4 regions of the Citricoccus sp. NPDC055426 genome follow, and region 3 is predicted to be linked to each of the others. Evidence: riboswitches for the same ligand, from Rfam matches in the RefSeq annotation. Region 3 holds a riboswitch; each other region holds the start of a gene.

Region 1 (5,665 bases), 110 kb from region 3:
TCGGACCGGGCTCATCGGCCAACTGGAGTTCGAGGGGTACTCCACCGCTGACGCAACCTGGGCCGTGGACCGCGTGGAGGTCGACTGGAACGAGCAGGCAGCCAAGTCCGCCGAGGACTACCTGGACTACACATCCTTCTCCAAGCAGGGCCTGATCGACCAGCTGGTCTTCGAAGGCTACTCGCAGGAGCAGGCCCAGTATGGTGTGGGCCAGACGGGGCTGTAGCTCCCCCCGGCGACCACCCTGCCGGGCCCTCTGACCACGGGACCGGCAGGGCCGGCGTCGTCCCCGCCCATCACCGCCGCGGCCGCGGCACCCTCACATCTACTCCCCGACACCCACCCACCGCTTCAGAGAACGGACGTGCGTCAACCATGGCAGGAGACAACGTCGGCAGCTGGTTCGCCGTCGGCACCATCGGATCCATCATCACGGCAGGCGCGGCCTCCGCCGTGCCCTGGTACATGGGGATAGACGGCATCGGGCTCAACTTCATCGTGGCCCTGTGCGTCGCGTCCGGGATCTTCGCCCTCGTGGCACTGATCGCCTTCGCCGGGTTCCTCAACCTGGTGGTGAGGTACCTGCGGGAGATCAGTGACCAGACGTACACGGAGCGCTCGAGGCCAGCTGGCCGGTGACGGAGAACAACACACCCTGACGAACGGCTCCGCGATGGAACACAATGGTGCCCACCGCGTTGCCGACACCCGGCCGACCCCAGGAGCACCCATGTCCTTCCAGGCCTACCTCGACACCATCGAGGACAAGACCGGACTCACCCCACGCCAATTGCTCGAGATCGCCCAGGGCAAGGGGTATGGCGATCCCTCGGTGAAGGCCGGTGAGATCCTCGACTGGCTCAAGGCCGACTACGGGCTCGGGCGCGGCCACGGCATGGCCCTGGTGCACGTCATCAAGAAGGGCCCGCAGATCGACGCGAAGCATGTCGGGTCCACGGGCTCCCACCGGGACGAGTCGGACGTGCTCTGGCTGGATGGCCAGTCCAGCAGACCCGCGTGATCACACCGGCCCCCGCCCGAAAGCCGTCCGTTGAGTAATCGAGGCACGCGCCTGAGGTTCACCGGCCACATCGCCGGCGCCGGGACCGCCGGCGGGATGCGACTGGTGCTCGGATGCTGGACGGCGTCCCCGCACGGGATGTTCGCGGACGTCATGATCCAGCGCCCGGACGGGCACCGCATCCTGCTGGCCCCTGATCAGTGGGTCGCCGAGTTCGTCTCCGCGACCTACACTTTCGACGAGGTGCAGCAGGTGCCGGTCAGCATCCAGAGGTCCGACGCCGGCGCTGCCGCCGGCTCCCGCTGGCACGTCACCGCCGGACCGCTGGACTGGTACTTCGAGGTGGGGCGGCGCCACGCCCTGGGGCATCTGCTGCGGGCGGTGCCCGGCCCGGTGGGAACATCTCTGACCATGGCCAGGATCACCGACCGGGTGGCCGGGGTGGTGATGCCGGGGGTGCGGACCCTGGGCACCGCTGGCAACGACCGCACCGAGTGGTATGCCGCCCGGGACCTGCACCGCCTCGCCGCCTCTCGTGCGACGTGGGATGGGGAGGACCTGGGGGCCCTGGCGGACCTGGATCCCCCGGCGGACTTCGGATTCAGCTCCACCCCGCGGTTTCCCAGCCTGACCACGTTGACGAGCACCGTGCGGATCCGCCCGGAAGCCTCGGGCTGAAGATTTCCATTGCGCACAACTGAATTGTGCGCAATACTTTCTGCATGAGCGGCACCGATACTGCACCCACGCTGCAGCTGGAGAAACAGGTCTGCTTCGCCCTGTATTCGGCGGCCCGCGCGGCACAGCAGGCCTACCGCCCGTTGCTGGACGAGCTGGGACTGACCTACCCGCAGTACCTGGTGCTGTTGGTGCTCTGGGAGCAGGATGGACCGTCCGTCTCTGAGCTCGGCGCGCGCCTGCACCTGGACAGCGGCACGCTCTCGCCGCTGCTGCGCCGCCTGGACACCCACGGGTTCATCACCCGCCGGCGCCAGGAAGCGGACTCCCGCCGCGTGACCGTCCACCTGACCGAGGCGGGCGACGCCCTCCGCGAGCGCGCGGTGGACGTCCAGCGTTGCCTGCTGGACGCCGTCGGGCTCTCCGGCCCCGAGCTGCTGGCGCTGCGGGACCTCTCCCGGCGCTTCGTGAGCGCCGGCTGACCAACTCACAGCACCACCCCGACCCGAAGGAGACCACCATGCAGACCATCTACACCGCCGAGGCCCTGGCCACCGGAGGCGGCCGCGACGGCCGCACCCAGACCGCGGACGGCACCATCAGCCTGGACCTGGCTGTCCCGCAGGAGATGGGCGGCTCCGGTGACGGCGCCAACCCCGAGCAGCTCTTCGCCGCCGGCTTCGCGGCCTGCTTCCACTCCGCCCTGCAGATGGTGGCCCGCAAGGCCAAGGCAGACCTGGGCGAGTCCAGCGTGGGTGCCCGCGTGGGCATCGGTCCCAACGACGCCGGCGGCTTCGGCCTCGAGGTCACCCTCGAGGTGGTGGTGCCGAACCTGTCGGCCGAGCAGGCCCAGGAGCTCGCCGACCAGGCCCACCAGGTGTGCCCGTATTCCAACGCCACCCGCGGCAACATCGATGTCCACGTGAACGTGGTGCAGGACTGATGCCCACGCTGTACGATTTCGCCGCCCCCACCGTGGCCGGCCAGGAGCAGCCGCTCGCCGACTACGCCGGACAGGTGGCCGTGGTGGTCAACACCGCCAGCAAGTGCGGCCTGACGCCCCAGTACGAGGGCCTGCAGGAGCTCTACGCCGAGTACCAGGACCGGGGTCTGGTGGTGCTGGGCTTCCCCTGCAACCAGTTCGCGAACCAGGAACCCGGCACGGACGCCGAGGCCAGCGAGTTCTGCCAGCTGAACTACGGGGTCGACTTCCCCATGTTCGCCAAGGTGGACGTCAACGGCTCCGGCTCCCACCCCCTATTCGGCTGGCTGCGCAAGGAGACCTCCGGGCTGCTCGGCGGGGCCATCAAGTGGAACTTCACCAAGTTCCTCATCGGCCGGGACGGGCGGGTCATCGAGCGTTTCGCGCCAGCCACCGGACCGGAGAAGATGCGCAGCGCGATCGAGGCGGCCCTGGAGGCGCCGGCGGGCTGAGGTCCTGGAGAACCTGGCAGGCCACCCTGCGTCTCACGGCGTCATCTCCGTCCCCTGCACCCGGGTGATCGGCTCAAACACCGCCAGGATGACGGACCAAGACCGCCGGCATGCCCCGGGCCCGCCCCGCCGATAGCGTCGGCGGCGAATCACGAGTGCCACACACAGCGAACCCTGGTTCCGTGGCCGGCAACCCTCCGCACGTGTGGGGTGCCCCAGGTGAGGATTCGGCCCGCAGCCCACTGGTGCGGGCAAGACGCGAGCCAAGGTAGGGAAGACAGGCCATGAGCACGTCCACACTGAGAATCGACTCCGAGGCATCCGTGGTCCACGGCCTGGACATCGGCCGCACCCGGCCGGCCATGAAGTGGGTGTGGATCCTCGGCCTGGGTGGGGTGTTCTTCGAGGCCTACGCCGGTGCGGCCCTCGCCTCCGGTCTCGATCCGCTGACCCGCGAGTTGGGCCTGAGCCCCGTCCAGGTCTCCCTGGTGACGAGCACCTACATGTTCGTGGCGATCTTCGTCTGCCCCTTCGCCGGAGGCCTGGCGGACAAGTTCGGGCGGCTGAACATCCTCCTGGCAGCCAAGGCCTTCGCCCTGGTCGCCATGGTGATCGGACTGTCCGCGGGCAGCTTTGAGATCCTCATCCTCTCCCGCGTGCTCGCCGGCGTGGCCTGGGCCATGGACTTCGGAGCGCTGCTGACCTATATCTCCGAGTTCCTGCCGGCACGGCACCAGAGCAAGCTCAACCGCTGGCAGGGCATGTGGTATGTGGCCACCACCACCAACCTGCTCTTCACCTTCGGCATCTACCACCTCGGGGTCGGCACCTCGATCTGGCGCTGGTTGCTGGGCAGCTGCGCCGTCGTCGCACTGGCGCTCCTCGTCTCCCAGCGGGCCGTGCTGGTGGAGTCCCCGCGGTGGCTGGCCTCCAAGGGCCGGTACGCCCAGGCCGCCGCCGCCCTGCAGCGGATGTACGAGTTCCCCGGCGCCGAGGTCACCGCCGCCCCGGACAGCGCGGCGACCGAGACGACCCAGCACGACGCCGGCCGGCTGGCCACGCTGTTCCGCCCGCCCTACCTGCGGCGCACCATCCTGGCCAACGTCGCCTGGGTCGCGGAAGCCTGCCAGTACTACGCAATCGGCTGGTACCTACCGATCATCGCCCTGACCCTGTTCGGAGAGAGCTTCGCGGGAGCCACGCTCGGGGCCGCGGCGTTCAACGTCCTGGGCATCGTCGGTGGTTTCGCCGCAGCCGGGCTGGCGTCCCGGTTACGCATCCGCGGTGCCGTCCAGCTCGGCTTCGCCGCCTGCGCGGTGATCCTCGTCGTCTTCGGGCTCACGCTCGAGTCCGCTCCCCTGGCGGTGGCCATCCTGCTGCCGTCCTTGTTTATCCTCTTCCACTCAGGCCTGGCGGCCCCGGGCGGTGCGGCCCTGTCCGCACTGGCGTATCCGAGCCACCTCCGCGGACTGGGCATGGGCGTCTCCACCACCTTCTGCAACATCGGCGCGGCCGCGGGCCTGTTCCTGTTCCCGCTGCTGCAGGCCTGGTTGGGTACCTCCGGCGCGATCGTCGCCATGGCCGCCGTGCCGTTCGTCGGTTTCCTCACCGCCACCCTCATCAAGTGGGACCCGGACCGGCTCAAGAGCCCTTCTCCAGATGCCGACCCCGCTTTCGCGGCACTCACGAGCGGACCCGTTACCGCAGAGCAACTGCGCGCCTGACGCCAGCGTCACCTCTTACCGCGGCAGGAATCAGCGTCAGTCGGGTCTCGCGGCCTGTCATGGGCCGGAGGCATCTGGGTGCCATTGGGCCGCGGGTCGTGCTTCAAAGGCACCGCAGACCTACCCTCTCTGCAGGCCGGAGGCCTTGTTAGCCTGTGCGTACGCACGCCCTGAACGACCGACCGCAAGAGGCAGGTAGCCGTGTCAACCATCGACCCCGAAGAGACCCGAGGCCATTCCAAGAACCCGGCCGAGGCCACCCGTGAGACGTCGGGCCACAGCATCGACGGGGACACCCCGCCAGCCGAGGGCACCAGCGCGGAGCCCACCAACAACGAGCTCGACAAGGACCAGCGAGGCGTCGGTGCCAAGAACAAGGCCTGGCTGGTGGCCCTGCTGGTCCTGGTCCTGGTCTTCGTCGGCTTCTGGATCGCCGGCTCGATCGCCGGACTGTTCTGAGCGTCCGCCGAGGCGTTGCCACCACCGATCGTTTCATCACGCCGACCGACCTGGCCCGTCCAAGGAGGATGTCATGACCCATCACGTGAGTTCGATGCTCGAGACCTATCCGAAGGACTTGGGCACGATCGACCGAGAGAAGCTGGCCCAGTGCATCGAGGCGTGTTTCGAGTGCGCCCAGACCTGCACCGCTTGTGCGGACGCCTGCCTGGCCGAGGACAACGTCGCCGACCTCCGGCAGTGCATCCGGTTCAACCTGGACTGCGCAGACCTCTGCGCAGCCACGGGCCGGGTCCTCTCCCGCCAGACCGGCAACAATGCCGAGACCACCCGCGCCCTGCTCGAGGCC
Region 2 (5,665 bases), 250 kb from region 3:
TCCGAGGCGTACCTGCCGAGCAGCCGCTCCTCCACGATCTGCACGATCCGCAAGGCCAGCCAGGCGAGCGAGCCGACGATCCCGGCCATCAGCAGGAAGTTCACACCGTTGAACCAGGGGTAGCCGGAGGCGGTCAGGCCCAGGGCGATCCGGGCCGCCAGCAGCACGGCCGCGGCGAGGATCGGGATGCGGCACTTGGCGACCTGACTGCGCATCCCGGGCTTGCGGCGCAGCACGGTGTTCAGCAGCAACCAGCCGACCACCACCACGGCGACCGCGATCGCCACCGCGATCGCCACCGTGGAGAGGATTCCCCAGAACGGGCCGAGCGAGTCCACCGCGCCCTCGGCGCCCTCCCGGACGCTGTCCGGGACGTTCTCGGGGGACGGGCCGGAGGTTCCGGCGGGCTCGGCGGCCGCCTCCGCCACACCCCCCGCGGAGGTCAGGACGGCGGGCATCTCGGAGAGGGGGGACAGACTGAGCATGGTTCCCAGTCTGTCATCCCGCACTTGGACGATCCTGAACAGGTGGAGAATGGACGCTGAACCTGCCGAACCCCCTGCCTCCCAGGAGCCCCACCCATGCCTGCCCTGCTTGCCACCACGGACCTGCGCGGCCGCGACTACGATCCGGCCACCGTGCTGCCCCGCGCGGAGGTGGACGTGGCCGCCGCCGTGCCGAAGGTGCTGCCGATCCTCGAGCGGGTCCGGACCGAGGGCGCCTCCGCCGTGCTGGAGCTGGGCGAGCAGTTCGACGGCGTCCGGCCCCCGTCCCTGCGGGTCCCGGCCGACCGGATCGCCGAGGCGCTCGAGACCCTGGACCCGGCCGTCCGTGCCTCCCTCGAGGAGTCCATCAGCCGCGCCCGCGCCGTCCACGCGGCCCAGTTCCCGCCCGGGTCCGAGGTGGAGCTCGCCGAGGGCGCCGTGGTGGAGAACCGCTGGGTCCCGGTGAACCGGGTGGGCCTGTACGTGCCCGGCGGCCGCGCCGTCTACCCCTCCTCCGTGGTGATGAACGTGGTCCCGGCCCAGGCCGCGGGGGTGCCCTCCCTGGCCGTCGCGTCCCCGCCGCAGAAGGACTTCGGCGGCCTGCCGCACCCCGTGATCCTGGCCGCCTGCGCCCTGCTCGGCGTGGACGAGGTCTACGCCGCGGGCGGCGCCCAGGCGGTGGCCATGTTCGCCTACGGCGTGGCGGACGACGCCGGCGCGCGGCTGTGTGCCCCCGTGGACATGGTCACGGGGCCGGGCAACATCTTCGTGGCGGCCGCCAAGCGCGCCCTGCTCGGGACCATCGGCATCGACGCCGAGGCCGGGCCCACCGAGATCGCGGTCCTGGCCGACGGCACGGCCGACGCCCGCTGGGTGGCCGCGGACCTGATCAGCCAGGCGGAGCACGATCCGATGGCCGGCTCCGTGCTGATCACCACCTCCCCCGAGCTGGCCCGGGACGTGGCGGAGCAGGTCGAGGCACAGGTGCCCGGCTCCTTCCACGAGGAGCAGATCCGCCAGGCCCTGGGCGGCCCCCAGTCCGGGATCCTGCTGGTGGACACCCTGGACGAGGCGCTGGCCGTGGCGGACGCCTATGCCGCCGAGCACCTCGAGGTGCACACCGTGGACGCGCTGGCCACGGCCCGCCGGGTGAGCAACGCCGGCGCCGTGTTCGTGGGCCCGTACTCCCCGGTGCCGCTGGGCGACTACTCCTCCGGCTCCAACCACGTGCTCCCCACCGGCGGCTCCGCCCGGTACTCCTCCGGGCTGAACACCGTGAGCTTCCTGCGCCTGCAGCAGCTGATCCGCTACACGGAGACCGGCCTGAAGGACCTGGACGCCAACATCTCCGCCCTGTCCACGGCGGAGGGCCTGCCCGCCCACGGCGAGGCCGTCTCCCTCCGCTTCCGCTGAAGCAGGTCACGGGGGTTCACAGTTCGGAAAAACCTTTGACCGTCCCAGCCGGGCCTCGTTACTCTGGACACAGAATCACGAGTTCCCGCTGTTACAGCCCTGGCTTGCGGGACGGCAACCCTCTTCACGCAGTAGTGGGGTGCTCCAGGTGAGGATTCGGCCTACCGGATGCGCCGGCAGGCAAGTACCGCGTTTCTGCCGGTGCCGTTCGGAGTACTCTCCGCGGGCGCCGCGGGGCAGATCCGCCGTCGAACGGAGGACCGAACATGACCGCTCTGGCTACCCACGAACTGCACCCGACCGCCGCCCTGGACCGTGACCTCGACCGCGAGCTGTCCACCGAGACCCTGCGCGCCGCCTTCTCCCACTTCCCCTCCGGCGTGGCGGCCCTGGCCGGCGTGGCCCACGGTGTCAAGGAGGGGCTCGTGGCCTCGTCGTTCACCGTCGGGGTCTCCCTCGAGCCGGCCCTGGTGTCGGTCGCGGTGCAGAACACCTCCCGGACCTGGCCGCGGCTGAAGCAGGCGGAACGCATCGGGATCTCCATCCTCGGCGAGGGCCAGACCAGTGTGTGCCGCCAGCTGGCCTCCAAGGAGGGCGACCGCTTCGCCGGGCTGGACGTCCGCGCCACGGACCACGGCGCCCTGCTCCTGAACGGTGCCGCCCTGTGGCTGGACACCACCGTCTACGCCGAGCTGCCGGCCGGTGACCACACCATGGTCCTGCTCGAGGTCCACGGCGTGCATGACCACTCCTCCGAGCACGAGCCGATCGTGTTCCACCGCTCCGCGTTCCGCAACCTGCGCACCGCGGAGGGCAACCAGTAGCCGGACCAGTAGCCCCGGTAGACTCCACAGGCATGCCACAGCCCAGCGCCCCCGCCCAGGTCCGCCTGGACGCCTGGCTCTGGGGCGTGCGCATGTACAAGACACGCTCGGCGGCCACCGCCGCCTGCCGGGCCGGGCACGTCCGGCTGAACGGGCAGCCCACCAAGGCCTCACAGGCGGTGCGCCCCGGGGACACCATCCGGCTGCGCCAGCCCGGCCGGGAGCGCATCCTCGAGGTCACCGGTCTGCTGGCCAAACGCGTCGGCGCCCCGGAGGCCGTCCGCCACTACATCGACCACTCCCCCGAGCCCGTGCCCCGGGAGCTGATGGCCGTGCCGCGCCGGGACCGCGGGGCCGGACGCCCGACCAAGCGGGAGCGCCGGCAGCTGGACCAGCTCCGGCGGCGCACCGAGTCCGACTAGGGTGAATCCATGAAATTTCGATACCTCGGCAACAGCGGACTCAAGATCTCCGAGATCATCTACGGCAATTGGCTCACCCACGGCTCCCAGGTCGAGAACGAGACGGCGCACGCCTGCGTGAAGGAGGCCCTGGACCAGGGCATCACGAGCTTCGACACGGCGGATGTCTACGCGAACACCAAGGCCGAGTCCGTCCTCGGCGAGGCCCTGCAGGGTCAGCGCCGCGAGTCCCTCGAGGTCTTCACCAAGGTCTACTGGCCCACCGGTCCCAGGGGCCACAATGACACCGGGCTCTCCCGCAAGCACATCATGGAGTCCATCAACGGCTCCCTGCAGCGGCTGAAGATGGACTACGTGGACCTCTACCAGGCCCACCGCTATGACGTGGAGACGCCCCTGGAGGAGACCATGCAGGCCTTCGCGGACGTCGTCCGCGCCGGCAAGGCCCTGTACATCGGGGTCTCCGAGTGGCCGGCGGACAAGATCCGGGAAGCCCACGCCATGGCCTCCCAGCTGGGCTTCCAGCTCATCTCGAGCCAGCCGCAGTACTCCATGCTGTGGCGGGTCATCGAACCCGAGGTCATCCCGGCGTGCGAGGACCTCGGACTCTCCCAGATCGTCTGGTCCCCCATGGCCGGCGGCATCCTCACCGGCAAGTACCTGCCCGGCCAGCAGCCCCCGGAGGGCTCCAGGGGCGCGGACACCGAGGGCGGCGCCCGCACCATGGCCCACCGGATGTCCGATGACGTGCTCACCGCCGTGCAGAAGCTGCGCCCCATCGCCGAGGGGCTCGGCGCCACCATGGGCCAGCTCGCCATCGCGTGGGTCCTCGCCCACCCGAACGTCGCCGGTGCCATCGTGGGAGCCTCCCGGCCGGAGCAGATCGCCGAGAACGTGAAGGCCCTGGACCTCACCCTGGATGACGCCACCCTGGGGGCCGTCGACGCCGCCATCGGGCACATCGTCACGGACGACCCCACCCTGGTCTCCGTCCCGGAGGAGCGCGCCGCCTGACCAGCCCCGCATTGTGATCAAGCCGTGATCTGGACATCCTGCAACATCACGGTATGATCACAGATAGCCGGTGTTGCCCGTTCCGCTGGACGGAGCGGGCAACACGGGGTCAAGCGCCATCAGGGGGGCTGAGCATGACCACCAAGGCAGGGCACGCTGCTGACCTTTCCCACCCGCACCATGCCCGCGCGGACCTCGGCCGTCGTTTGGCCGTGGCCTCTGGGGTCCTGGTCCTGCTGACCGGCCTGGCCGGCCCGGCCGTGGCGAGCACCCCGCCCAGCCCCAGCGAATCTCCCTCCCCCACGCAACCCGTGGCCCCCTCTCCCTCCCCGAGCCCCAGCGGCAACGCCCCGCCCGAGTTCCTCCAGTGCCCCGGGGTCCTCGTCCAGGCCGGTACCCCGGAGTTGATCGGCTTCCAGGTCTCGGATCCCGACGGCGACCGGGTCACCCTGACGGCGGCGGGCTCCTCCTGGGGGGCCGAGACCTCGATCACGGGCCACACCCTGACCTATACGGCTCCGCCGAGTTTCTCCGGCCAGGACTTCATCGCCGTCACCGCAGACGACGGTCAGGGCGGGACGGCCGTCTGTGACCTGTCGATCCGGGTGGAGGCACAGCCGGACCCCACGCCCACCCCCACACCGGCCCCCACCAGCCCCGGCCCCACCACCCCGCCGGCGCCCACGCCCACGGACCCGCCGACGCCAGATCCCACGACGCCGGCCCCCTCGCCCACCAGCACCACCCCGGCTCCCAGCCAGGAGCCGACCTCCGGGCCCGCCCCCTCCGCTGAGCCGACGCCGGCCCCGTCCTCCACCGCTCCCCCGCAGACGCCGCCCGGCGGCGGCAGCGGTGGCAACGGTGGTGACAACGGAGCCGGTGGCGCCGGCGGCGGTGACGGAGACAGCAACGGCGCCAACGGTCACGGCGGCTCCGAGTCGGTCCCCGGCACCCCGGGCGCCAGCGCCTCCGGATCCGGAGGCGGGCCGGGCAGCGGCCCGGCGTCGCCGGAGGGGAACGCCCCCTCCGGGACCGCGCCCGAGACCTCCACCACGGCCCAGCGCCTGGGCGACCTGCCCCGGGAGACCACGGTCTCGTGTTCGCTGCAGGCCGTCGAGGACGCCCGCACCCTCATCCAGGGCATCTCCGCCGGGATGGCCTCACGCCCCGGCGGCGGGAGCTTCCCGGAGGGTGGTGCCGGCGAGCAGGACGGTACGGCCCCGCAGGATGCGGACGGCGGCAGCACCCCGGTGGCGGCCCCGGAACGGGCCACTGCGGTCACCGGGTCCTCCATCTGGCTGTTCGCCGGCATGGGGGTCCTGATGCTGGTGCTCATCGGCCTCGCCGCAGCCGCCCTACCCCGCGCGGGCCGCCGGCACTAGGCTGGCCGGACGATGCGGTCGCTGGGACGGACCGCCCGCCCGTGGGCCGCCCGACATCGAGGAGGTTCAGGTTGAGCCGGTACGAGGACGAACTGGAACAGCAATTCATCGAGGAACCGGAGAAC
Region 3 (5,665 bases):
CCATGACGACGCGGCCGAACGCCTCGAGGCGGTGGAGGACCGGGACCGCGTGAACGAGTGCCTCGGCACGCTGACCGAGCTGGAGTACGAGGCCGTGACCGCGGCCTACTACGGCGGCCAGACCTACCGGGAGGTCGCCGAACGCCTGGGGGCCAAGCTGGCCACCGTGAAATCCCGGATGCGCAGCGCGCTGCAACGACTACAGGACTGTTTGGGGGTGGGGGCATGACACACCGCGATGGACTCGAGGGCGGGTTCGACGGCGGCCCGGACGACGCGCTTCTCGCCGCCTGGGCGCTGGACGCCGTGGACGGCCAGGAACGCCGAGACCTCGAACGGCGGCTGGAGGCCGACCCGGGACTGCGGGACCGCGCCGATGCCCTGAACGGCACGGTCGCCCGGCTGGCCGCCAGCACGCCGGCCGAGCCCCCGGCCGGGTTGCGTGACCGCGTCCTGGGTGCCGTGGCCGGCACCGAAGTGGACGGCACCCAAGTGGACGGCATCGGACAGGACGCGCAGCAGGGCTCCGGACCCGAGCGCTCCCGTCCCGCCGACCTGGACCGGCACCGCGCCCAGCGCCGGCCCGACCGGAACCGCTGGTGGGTGACGGTGGCCTCGGCGGCCGCGGCCGCCGTCGTCGCCGTGGGCCTGTTGGTGACCCAGCCCTGGGCCGAGGCCCCCGGGATCTCCGAGGGCGAGCAGGTGACCGCCCTCGAGCAGGTCCTGCAGGTGGACGGGGCGCAGCGCCTCGAGTCGGACGTGGCCGGGGGCGGTGCGGCGGAGGTCGCCATGGCGCCCAACGGTGAGGCCGTGCTGGCCGTCCGGGACCTGCCGGACCCCGCCGAGGGGCACGACTACCAGCTGTGGACCATCCAGGGCGAGGAGCCGCCCCAGCCGGCGGGCCTGCTGCAGGTCCAGGACGGCCGCGCGCTGGTCCGGATGCAGCAGGTCCCCGCGGGCGCCGCGATGGCCGTGACCGTGGAGCCGGACGGCGGATCCGAGGCCCCGACCACCGAGCCGATCGTGGTCCTCGCCGCCGGGTGACTCCTCGTGACCCGGCGGGTGGTCCCGCGGCCTCCGGGTGTGGTGGAATCTACGGGTAACCATCCAGAGCGGCTGAGAGATCTGGCTCCACGACGCCGCAGCAACCACCGGGAGACCGGACAGGTGCTACCGCCAGAACCGATGGAAGGAGCATCATCGTGTCTGTCCCCACCCCTGAACCCGCAGCCTCCGCCCGCCTCCCCGAGGGCGTGCCCACCACCTCCGCCGGCCGGCGGGAGATCCTCTTCAACGCCTTCGACATGAACTGCGTGGCCCACCAGTCCCCGGGACTGTGGCGCCACCCGGAGGACCACGCCCGCGACTACAACACGCTGGGCTACTGGACCGGGCTGGCCCAGACCCTGGAGAAGGGCCTCTTCGACGGACTGTTCATCGCGGACGTCCTCGGCCCCTATGACGTCTACGGATCCTCCGACGAGGCCACCCTGAAGGCCGGCACCCAGGTCCCGGTCAACGACCCGCTGCTCGTGGTCCCGCCCATGGCCGCCGTCACGAAGAACCTGACCTTCGGCGTCACCGCCGGCACCGCCTACGAGCACCCCTACCCGTTCGCCCGCCGCCTGGCCACCCTGGACCACCTGACCGAGGGCCGGGTGGGCTGGAACGTGGTCACCGGCTACCTGCCCTCCGCCGCCATCAACATGGGCCAGCAGGACCAGATGGAGCACGACGAGCGGTACAACCACGCCGACGAGTACCTCGACGTGGTCTACAAGCTGCTCGAGGGCTCCTGGGAGGACGACGCGGTGCAGTACGACAAGGAGTCCGGCGTCTTCATCGACCCGGCCAAGGTGCACCGGATCGAGCACGAGGGCAGGTACTTCAAGACCCCGGGCATCGCCTTCACCGAGCCCAGCCCGCAGCGCACCCCGGTGATCTACCAGGCCGGGGCCTCCACCCGCGGCCGCGCCTTCGCCGGCAAGCACGCCGAGGCCGTGTTCATCAACTCGCCCACGGACGATCTGATCCGGGGCACCACCGCGAAGATCCGGACGTCCCTGGTCGAGGCCGGCCGTGACCCCTATGACGTCCGCGTGATGTCCATGCAGACGATCGTCACGGGTGCCACCGACGAGGAGGCCCGCGCCAAGTACGAGGAGCTCTCGAAGTACATCGACGTGGAGGGCGGGCTGGTGCTGATGTCCGGCTGGATGGGCATCAACCTGGCCGAGTTCGAGCTCGACGAGCCGATCGGTGACGTCCAGTCCAACGCCATCCAGTCCGCCGTGGAGACCTTCAAGAAGGCCTCCGGGGACGACTCGATCGAGTGGACCGTGCGCAAGCTGGCCGAGTGGTGCGGCGTGGGCGGCTTCGGCCCGGTCATCGTCGGCTCCGGGGAGACTGTGGCGCGCGAACTCGCCCGGATCCAGGACGAGACGGACGTGGACGGCTTCAACCTCGCCTACCACATCACCCCGGGCACCTTCGAGGACATCGTGGAGTTCGTGGTCCCGGAGCTGCAGAAGCTCGGCCGCTACAAGACCGAGTACACCGAGGGCACTATGCGCCACAAGCTCTTCGGCCAGGGCGACCACCTGCCGCAGAACCACTACGGCTCCCGGTTCGCCCTGCGGAACCGCGCGAACGCCTGACCCCTCCGGGCGCAAAGTGACCCGACCCCCGTCGAAGTGACACGGTCAGGTCACTTTGCGCCTGTCGGCGGCGGGAACGCAAGAACCCCGGCCCCCTGAACGGGGGCCGGGGTTCTTGCGTGGTGGACCGTGGTCGGTCGGGTCCGGATCAGTAGCGGTCGGGCCCGCCGCCCTCGGTCTCGAGGGACTGGGACGGATCCGAGAGGACGTCGCCGTTCGAGGACTTCGCGGTGGCCTTGCCGCTCGAGGTGTCAGAGTCGGCATGCTTGCCGGTCGACTTCTCCGCGGCGCTTGAGGCCTTGTCCGCCAGCCCCTGGGTCGCGTCGGCACCCTTCTGGGTGGCCGTGTGGACGGCGGCGTTGGCCTGGTCCGCCTTCTCCGCCAGCTTCGGGGCCTTGTCCTTCACGGCCTCCGTGGCCTTGTCGGCCAGCCCGGCGGCCCGGTCTGCCACCCCGGGGGCCTGCTCCTTGACGGTGGAGGTGGCGCGCTGGACCTGCTCCTGCGTCTTCGGGTCATTCCAGAAGCTCTGTGCGTTCTTGGCGAACTTGTCCAGGTTCTGCCGGCCTTCGCGGCTGCCCAGCAGGTAACCGAGGGCCGCGCCGATGCCGAGGGTGATCAATCGCTTCATGGTGTCTCCTTTGTGGCGTCGTCCCGGGGCGGGATCCACCGCGCGGGTACGCCCCCGAGTCTTCACTCTGTGCGGGCCGCGGTCAATCTGTACCCAGTGCAGTCTCGGGGCATTCCTAGCGGTTTTTCAGGATCCTCCGGCGGCGGCCGCCCGTGGCACACTGTCCCCAGCGAAGGAGGCATCATGCCCGCACTCACCCCGGAGGTCGTGGCCCGGATGCGCCTGCTCGCCCAGGGACTGGTCGAGCCCTGGCCCACCCCCGCGGAGGCCGCTCGGTCCCTGACCTGCACGCAGGGCCAGGACCATCCCGGGTCCACCGTCTCCCTGGCGCTGCGTTCCGGCTCCGATGGGCCCGGCGGTACCGCCGGCGGCACGAACAGGGGCACGACGGCGGCCGTCCGGCAGGCGTATGACGCCGGCCTCCTCGTCCGGTCCTGGCCGATGCGCGGCACGTTGTTCGTGGTGGCGTCCGAGGACCTCGGGTGGATCCTGGACCTCACCGCCCCGAAGATGCTCGCCGCCACGGGCCGTCGGCGCGGAGAACTCGGCCTGGACCAGGCCACGCTGAGCGCCGCAGAGACCATCGCCGTCCGGGAGCTCGCCGGCACCGGGCTGACTCGCACGGGGTTGCTGGAGGCCTGGACGCGGGGCGGGATCCCGGTGGAGTCCGGCCGCGGCTACCACCTGATCTTCTACCTGGCCCTGACCGGGGTGCTGTGCTTCGGACCCACCGAGGGCAAGCAGCAGCGGATCGTGCTGGTTCAGGAATGGATCGGTGCCCGCGCCCCCACCGCAGCTGCCCGGCCCGCGCGCACCCGGGACGAGGCGCTGCGCGAGCTGCTGCTGCGCTATCTGCGATCCCACGGGCCGGCCACCCTCGAGGACTTCTGCTGGTGGTCCAAGCTGGGCAAGACCCAGGCCCGCGCCGCCCTGCGCGAGATCCTTGGTGAGGCGCCGGACCAGCTGGAGGGGGCCGACGTCGGCGGCCGGGAGCACTGGATGGCCGCCGGACTGCCGGACCGCTATGCGGACCGGGCCCGGGCCACCGCCGCACCGCTGCTGCTGCCCGGGTTCGACGAGATCGTGTTGGGCTACCAGGACCGTTCCGCCGTGTTGACGACGGCGGAGGAGGCCCGGGTGGTGCCCGGCGGGAACGGCGTGTTCAAGGGCACCGTGCTGCACCGGGGCCACGCCGTGGGGACCTGGAAGCGGTCCACGCGTCGCCACGAACCGGTCGAGGTGGACCCCTTCGGGACGCTGCCGTCACCGGTGGCGAACGCGATCCCCCGGCTCAGCGCGGGGTTGCCGGGCTGAACCGGGGCACGGACGCGGGGGTCTCAGCCGCGGGGTGTGGCCACCTGCGCCACGGCGTCGGCCACGCGGACCGAGACCTCGGGATCGAAGACCGAGGGGATGATGAAGCTCGGGTTGAGCTCCTCATCCGTGATGGTCTCGGCGATGGCCCGGGCGGCCACCACGAGCATCTCGTCCGTGATGTCCGAGGCGCCGGCGTCCAGCAGGCCGCGGAAGAAGCCGGGGAAGGCCAGCACGTTGTTGATCTGGTTCGGGAAGTCGGAGCGTCCGGTGGCCACGATCGCGGCGTACTTCGAGGCGATCTCCGGGTGGACCTCCGGGTCCGGGTTGGACATGGCGAAGATGATCGAGTCCTCGTTCATGGTGGCCACATCCGCCTCGTCCAGCAGGTTGGGGGCGGAGACGCCGATGAAGACGTCGCGCCCGGCCACGGCCTCCTTGAGGGAGCCGGAGAAGGCCTCCTCGTTCGTGTTGTCGGCCAGCCACTGGCGGTTGGAGTCGCTGTGCTGGGAGCCGCGCTCGATGATGCCCGAGCGTCCGGAGGCCACGATGTGACGGGCGCCGGAGGCCATCAGCAGCCGGATGATGGCGGTGCCGGCCGCGCCGACGCCGGCCACCACGATCTTGACGTCCTCGATCTTCTTGCCGGTGAGCTTCAACGCGTTGGTCAGGGCGGCCTGGACCACGATCGCGGTGCCGTGCTGGTCATCGTGGAAGACCGGGATGTCCAGCTCCTCCCGCAGGCGGGCCTCGATCTCGAAGCAGCGCGGGGCGGAGATGTCCTCGAGGTTGATGCCGCCGTAGGCCGGGGCGATGGCCTTGACGATGGAGATGATCTCCTCGGTGTCCGTGGTGTCCAGGGCCACGGGCCAGGCATCCACGCCGGCGAACTGCTTGAACAGGGCGGCCTTGCCCTCCATCACCGGCATGGCGGCCTCCGGGCCGATGTCCCCGAGGCCCAGCACGGCGGTGCCGTCCGTGACCACGGCCACGGTGTTCTTCTTGATCGTGAACTGGCGGGCCAGCTCCTTGTCCTCGGCGATGGCCTTGCAGACGCGGGCCACGC
Region 4 (5,665 bases), on a different contig from region 3:
TGGAACGGCGGGACGGTCCCGTGGAGGCGGTAGGCGCCGATCGCCTGGGTGCGATAGATCAGCGGGGTGTGGCTGGCGACGGTGCGGGCGTTGAGCCAGTGCTGGTGCAGCTGTCTCGAGGCGTCGGTGGCGGAGGCGCCGCCGGTCTCGAAGATCAGGTTCGTGGCGTCCAGGATCAGCTCGGACACCACGAGCGAGGCCTCGGACAGGGTGATGTTGGCCCGGGTGTGGGCCTGCACGACCACCGGGTCCTCCAGGTCGATGTGGCCGCGGACCTGGACGTAGGACTCCTCCACCACGGCCGCGGCGCCACGGACGATCTGCCGGGCGGCGGCGACCTTGGCGGAGACCGCGCCGATGACCTGGTGCACCAGCGGGTCCTCCGCCGGTGTCTCCGCCGCGGCGTGGTCATAGGTACGACGCCGGCCCCTCACGAAGGCGGTGATCTCGCCCAGGGCGGTGGTCCCGATCCCGGCCTGGGTGGCCGTCAGCACAAGCCACAGCACCGTGTACGCCAGGACCCCGGTGGGCACGTTGAACTCCTGGGTGCGCTGGGCCTGCACGGGGACATGGTCCAGCGTCGTGGTGCCGGAGGCGGTGAGCCGCTGGCCGAAGCCGTTCCAGTCGTCGATCCGCTGCACGCCGGGATCCCGGGCGTCGATGATCGCGAACACCGGGCCGTCCTCCTCGAAACCGGGCTTAATGGCCGAGACCAGCAGGTAGTCGGCGAAGACCGCCCCGGTGGAGTAGAACTTGTCCCCGGTGAGCCGGGCCACCTCGGTGGTGCCGGTGGCGGCGGCCGCCTGCACGGTGTCCGGGTCCGCGTCGATCCAGTGCACGGGGCGCTGGCCGGCGGACGGCGGCAGCTCCACCAGGGCGTTGCCGAAGATCCGGCCCGCTGCCACCTCGGCCAGCCACCACTCGGAGACCGCGCCCTGGGACTCGTTCTCGTGCTGCTCGGTGAACATGAAGTGCCCGTGCAGGGCCTGCGGCAGGTTGGGGTCCGCGGCGGCCAGGTCCACCAGCAGCTCGGCCAGCTGGGGCAGGCTTGCCCCGATGCCTCCGTACTGCCGGCCCAGGCGGACCCGAGTGAAGCCCGCGCCGCGCAGGTACTCGATGGCCGCGAACGCCAGCTCGTGGTCCAGCTCGCGCTGGGCGGTGCCCGCGGCGACGGCCGCGAAGACCGGGGCGAAATGTGCGGTGAGCTGGGCGTCCGTCGGTCCGGAGGCGGCGGTGGCCGCGCGCAGGTCCTCGAACGTGGGCAACTGGCCGGCGGGGCCGGCGTCGGGGGTGGTGGTGGTGTTGGTTTGAGTGCTGTCCGGCATGGGTGGTCCCTGTCATCCATGGCACACCGGAGACGCGCGATGCGGGGCATGCGGTTGCGGTGATGCCGTACTTGCCCCGCGGCGGTCCCCGGGGGCCGAATCATCACCTGGAGCACCCCACTACGGTGAGAGGGTTGCCGTCCGGCCAGCCAGGGCTTCGCACCGGATCTCGTGATTCCGAGGTCAACACTAGGGAGGCGGTCCGGGCCTGCCAACCATGTCGTCATGAACCGTTCTGCGCCGTCATCTTCCGGCCCCGATCCGCCACGTCGGGGCCGGAGCGGCCCCAACCGCTCCTGTGTGACGGGGGATGACGGGCCCGATCAGGCCCAGCGTTCAGGCGTCGAGCGCCCTCACGCAGCGGGCCGGGGCGGTCAGCCGGTAGCTGGCCTCCAGCCATTCGGCGACCTCGGCCCAGCCTTCGTCGTCATCATCGGCGCCCGGGTCGAGGGCCGAGAGGTCGATGGCGAACCACCCGCTCGCGCCCAGGTAGGCCGGGCGGAAGGCGCGGGGATCCTGCTCCAGGAAGTCGAGGTCGGAGCCCTCGGGCTTGATGACCAGGGCGCGGGGATACTGCAGGTAGCCCTCCCAGTCCCCGCTCCGGCGGCCGCCGGGTGGCAGCGGGGTGTCGCCCCCTGCGGCCGCCGCCTTCACCGAGGTCCCGTAGTACGCGAAGACCGTGGTGGTGAAGAACGCCGGCCGACCGTGGGAGACCTTCATCTGCGCCTCGGGGAGGTCCAGCGCCACGGCGCGGACGCGCTGGAAGTGGAGGTCGCCGTCGTCGTACATCTTTGGGTGGGCCATGCGCATCAGTGTCACGGCCCGCGGCGTCCGATGAAAGCCCCTGTTCCCGGGGCACGGGGTGACCAGACCGCGTCACGTCGGTGGGGGTGAGGTCACTGTGCGCCCAGGGGGTCAGGCGGAGTAGGCGGGTTCGGCCCTCTTGACCCGGCCGATGACCCACATGGTCACCGGGGAGAGCACGATCTCCACCACGGACTTGAAGACGAAGCCCACGAGCACGTAGTTGAGGAAGGTCGGGACGTCGGTGATGCCGATGACGCCGGCGGCGATGGAGCAGAAGACGAGCGTGTCCAGAAACTCGCCCACCAGGGTGGAGGCTGCGAGCCGGCCGAAGAGCAGGCGTTCACCGGAGCGCCGCTTCATCCGGACCATGAGCCAGGAGTTGGCCAGCTGCCCGACCAGGAAGCCCAGCAGGGAGGCCAGCACGATCAGCGGCACGGGGGCCAGGGTGCGCACGAGCGCGTCCTGGCCGTCGTACCACTCGGCACCGGGCAGCCCGATGATGACCCAGAAGCAGACCGCCGCGAAGACCGAGAGCGCGAAGGTGGTCACGATGGCCCGGCGGGAGGCCTTGAAGCCGTAGACCTCGGAGACCACGTCCCCCACGATGTAGGCGAGCGGGAAGAGGAAGAAGCCGCCGTCGGTGACGATCGGCCCGAACATGACGCCCTTCGAGGCCCCGAGGTTGGACAGGATGAGCACCACGGCCATGACGGCGGTGAAGATCGCGTACAGCCCGGTGCCGGTGGGGGCGAAGCGGGCGGCGGAGGGGGCAGGGGCGGTGGTGTTCACGGAAATCCTTGGACGATGCGCTGCGGGATGGACGCGATCCTGCTGCCCCAGGTTGCGTCCGGACGACCCCTTATTCTTCCATATCCGCAGCTTGCCGGCGGGGCCGCACCGTCCTACTGGATGATCATGGCGTCCAGATCGGGCTCGGCGTCGATGAAGTCGTACTTGACGGCGAGCTGGCCCATCGCGTGGAGCTGGTCTTCGCGGATCTCGCCACCGAGCTGGTCCAGCTTGAGGGCCATGGCGGCGTCCTCGGGCAGGTTCATGAACTCGGGCAGCAGCTTCTTCGCCTCATCGTTGTTCTCGTCCGTGGCAGCGAGTGCCTCCGTGATGGCCGCCTGGAACTGTTCGACCGTCTCGGGGTTCTCCTCGGCGAAGGTACCGGAGGTGAAGGTGACCATGGTGGGCATGCCCTCGATGGAGTCGCGGAACGAGTAGCCGAGCAGCTCGTTCGCCGGGTCCTCCAGTGCCTTGCTCAGGAAGGGCTCCGGGATCCAGATCGCGTCCGTGTTGCCCTGCTCCAGCTGGGCGGGCATGTCCTGGAAGGGCATCTCGGCGAACTTCACGTCCGCCGGGTCCGTACCGCCCTGCTCCGCCAGGTCCATCAGGGTCAGGTCTCCCAGAGTCCGCAGGGCATTGATGGAGGTGATCTTGCCACCCAGATCCCCATAGTCCTTGATCCCGGCGTCCACGCGGGTGACCACCCCGGAGGTGTCCTCCCCCTCGTCCGAGGAGTTGCTGTATCCGGCGACGATCTTCATGTCCAGACCTTGGTCCACGGCGGTGAGGACGGACAGGGGGTTGCCGACCCCGAAGTCCATCTGCCCGTTGGACACGGCCGGCAGCATGGCGGCGCCGCCGTTGGCCAGGGCGATCTCCACCTCGAGACCGTGCCTCTCGAAGATGCCCTCCTCGATCCCGTACTCCACGGCGACCGATGCCGCCAGGGGAATCAGACCGAGGGTCACCTGCGTCAGCTCCCCCTCCGCTACGGCAGCAACGCCCGATTCGGAGGTGTCCCCGGTACCCGAGGGCGTTCCCGAGGAACAGGCGGTCAGGGCCAGGCCGGCCGCGGCGAGGACGGACAGGGCGGCGAGATGGCGGGATTTCAAGGCGACTCCTGGAAGCGTGAGACAGGTCACTCAGCGAATGAATACCTATGACCGTAGCCACAGCGCGCCGAACTGTCTATAATTTTGTTGACAATCTTGTTCAACATCCGTTCGCAGCCCCACAGCCCCCTTCGTCCCCGAGCAGCACCGCGTCTGACAGGAGCACATCCATGACCGAGCGCATCCGCGACATCGCCCACCTCTCCACGGTGGAGCTGTACACCCCGAAGTTCGAGGAGTCCCTCTGGTTCTTCAAGGACCTGCTGGCCATGCGCGAGGTCGGCCGCACCACGGAGAACGGTGAGGAGTCCGCGTACCTGCACTGCTGGGACGACTACGAGACCTACTCGATCAAGCTCACCGCCAAGTCCCACGCGGGCGTCGGCCGCGTGGCCTGGCGCGCCCAGAGCCAGGAGGCCCTGGAGCGCGTGGTCGCCCGGATCGAGGCCACCGGCCTGGGCGAGGGCTGGGTGGACGGGGAGATGGGCCGCGGCCGCACCTTCCGGTACCGCAACCCGGACCAGCACCTGATGGAGGTCTACTTCGACACCGCCTGGTACGAGGCCGATGACTCCGACCGCCCGGCCCTGAAGAACCAGGCCGCCCGGTTCCCCGGCTTCGGCGCCAACGCGCGCCGCCTGGACCACATCAACTACCTGACCTCGGACATGGCCGCCGTCTGCGACTTCACCGAGAACGTGATGGGCGGCTACACCACCGAGTTCATCCAGCTCGACGACGGGGACGTGGGCGGCCACTGGTTCACCTTCGGCCAGAAGTCCTACGACATGGTCTACTCCGATGACTGGACCGGCACCCCGGGGCGCCTGCACCACCTCGCCTTCGCCTCGGACACCCGCGAGGACATCCTCAAGGCCGCGGACATCTTCCTGGAGAACGGCATCTTCATCGAGTACGGCCCCTACAAGCACGCCATCCAGCAGGGCTTCTTCCTCTACGTGTGGGAGCCGGGCGGCAACCGGATCGAGCTGGCCAACCAGGGCTCCCGCCTGATCCTGGCCCCGGACTGGAAGCCCATCCCGTGGTCCCAGGGCGAGCGCGCCAAGGGCCAGGCCTGGGGCATGAAGACCATCCCCACCTTCCACACCCACGGCACCCCGGTCGTCGAGGACTCGGACGCCACGGCCAACCCGCACGCCGCCCCGCAGGACTCCGGCCTGGAGTCCTGACCCCTCACCATCACGGCCGCGCCAGTCGTCGAGAATCGCCGAGCGAATCGACAGTTGGCGCGGCCGTGTTGACTGGTGCTGTCCGCGTAGGCTCGGACCATGCCCCAGAACTTCGGTTGGTTCGCCTCTGCGCCCCGGTCCAGCAACGCCTTCGCTCCGAGCAGCCAGGCGGTGCTCCACCAGGAGGCCGCCCTGGGCTCCCGGCCCGTGGCGGCCTCCCCCTGGTTCGCCGCCGCCTCGGCCGCCGCCATCGGCGGGTTGACACTCATCGAGCCCCGCCACCTGGGCTCCGGCGCCCGGGCCGTCTACCGGATCACGACGGCGGCGCTCACCGGCGCGTACACCGCCGCCACCCTGCCCGCCGGGATCACGGCGGGGATGCCCGCCCGCTACAGCGACGGGCCGCATGGACAGTTCATCCCCCTGGGCGACGTCGGTCGCG

Evidence for each region. Region 3 has a riboswitch for S-adenosylmethionine ahead of AB0K08_RS01415 (LLM class flavin-dependent oxidoreductase). Riboswitches for the same ligand answer to the same signal wherever they lie in the genome.
Region 1: linked by a shared signal. The riboswitch ahead of AB0K08_RS01930 (MFS transporter) and the one ahead of AB0K08_RS01415 (LLM class flavin-dependent oxidoreductase) in region 3 are both predicted to bind S-adenosylmethionine.
Region 2: linked by a shared signal. The riboswitch ahead of AB0K08_RS02540 (flavin reductase family protein) and the one ahead of AB0K08_RS01415 (LLM class flavin-dependent oxidoreductase) in region 3 are both predicted to bind S-adenosylmethionine.
Region 4: linked by a shared signal. The riboswitch ahead of AB0K08_RS06195 (acyl-CoA dehydrogenase) and the one ahead of AB0K08_RS01415 (LLM class flavin-dependent oxidoreductase) in region 3 are both predicted to bind S-adenosylmethionine.

The regions. Positions count from the first base shown of each region.
Region 1 is NZ_JBFARZ010000001.1:414,939-420,603, reverse strand. It holds gene AB0K08_RS01965 (Ltp family lipoprotein) at 1-226, shown strand, start outside; gene AB0K08_RS01960 (hypothetical protein) at 376-639, shown strand; gene AB0K08_RS01955 (DUF4287 domain-containing protein) at 731-1,021, shown strand; gene AB0K08_RS01950 (hypothetical protein) at 1,052-1,699, shown strand; gene AB0K08_RS01945 (MarR family transcriptional regulator) at 1,744-2,181, shown strand; gene AB0K08_RS01940 (organic hydroperoxide resistance protein) at 2,220-2,642, shown strand; gene AB0K08_RS01935 (glutathione peroxidase) at 2,642-3,133, shown strand; SAM riboswitch class IV at 3,281-3,397, shown strand; gene AB0K08_RS01930 (MFS transporter) at 3,418-4,857, shown strand; gene AB0K08_RS01925 (DUF6480 family protein) at 5,059-5,316, shown strand; gene AB0K08_RS01920 (four-helix bundle copper-binding protein) at 5,390-5,665, shown strand, end outside.
Region 2 is NZ_JBFARZ010000001.1:554,291-559,955, reverse strand. It holds gene AB0K08_RS02550 (mechanosensitive ion channel family protein) at 1-485, opposite strand, end outside; gene hisD (histidinol dehydrogenase) at 582-1,898, shown strand; SAM riboswitch class IV at 1,972-2,091, shown strand; gene AB0K08_RS02540 (flavin reductase family protein) at 2,165-2,722, shown strand; gene AB0K08_RS02535 (RNA-binding S4 domain-containing protein) at 2,755-3,144, shown strand; gene AB0K08_RS02530 (aldo/keto reductase family protein) at 3,154-4,158, shown strand; gene AB0K08_RS02525 (Ig-like domain-containing protein) at 4,293-5,540, shown strand; gene AB0K08_RS02520 (hypothetical protein) at 5,612-5,665, shown strand, end outside.
Region 3 is NZ_JBFARZ010000001.1:303,191-308,855, forward strand. It holds gene AB0K08_RS01405 (sigma-70 family RNA polymerase sigma factor) at 1-229, shown strand, start outside; gene AB0K08_RS01410 (anti-sigma factor) at 226-1,044, shown strand; SAM riboswitch class I at 1,101-1,192, shown strand; gene AB0K08_RS01415 (LLM class flavin-dependent oxidoreductase) at 1,254-2,657, shown strand; gene AB0K08_RS01420 (YtxH domain-containing protein) at 2,806-3,285, opposite strand; gene AB0K08_RS01425 (winged helix DNA-binding domain-containing protein) at 3,469-4,599, shown strand; gene AB0K08_RS01430 (NADP-dependent malic enzyme) at 4,623-5,665, opposite strand, start outside.
Region 4 is NZ_JBFARZ010000003.1:87,182-92,846, forward strand. It holds gene AB0K08_RS06195 (acyl-CoA dehydrogenase) at 1-1,325, opposite strand, end outside; SAM riboswitch class IV at 1,388-1,502, opposite strand; gene AB0K08_RS06200 (MmcQ/YjbR family DNA-binding protein) at 1,662-2,129, opposite strand; gene AB0K08_RS06205 (queuosine precursor transporter) at 2,241-2,927, opposite strand; gene AB0K08_RS06210 (ABC transporter substrate-binding protein) at 3,035-4,033, opposite strand; gene AB0K08_RS06215 (VOC family protein) at 4,204-5,223, shown strand; gene AB0K08_RS06220 (hypothetical protein) at 5,323-5,665, shown strand, end outside.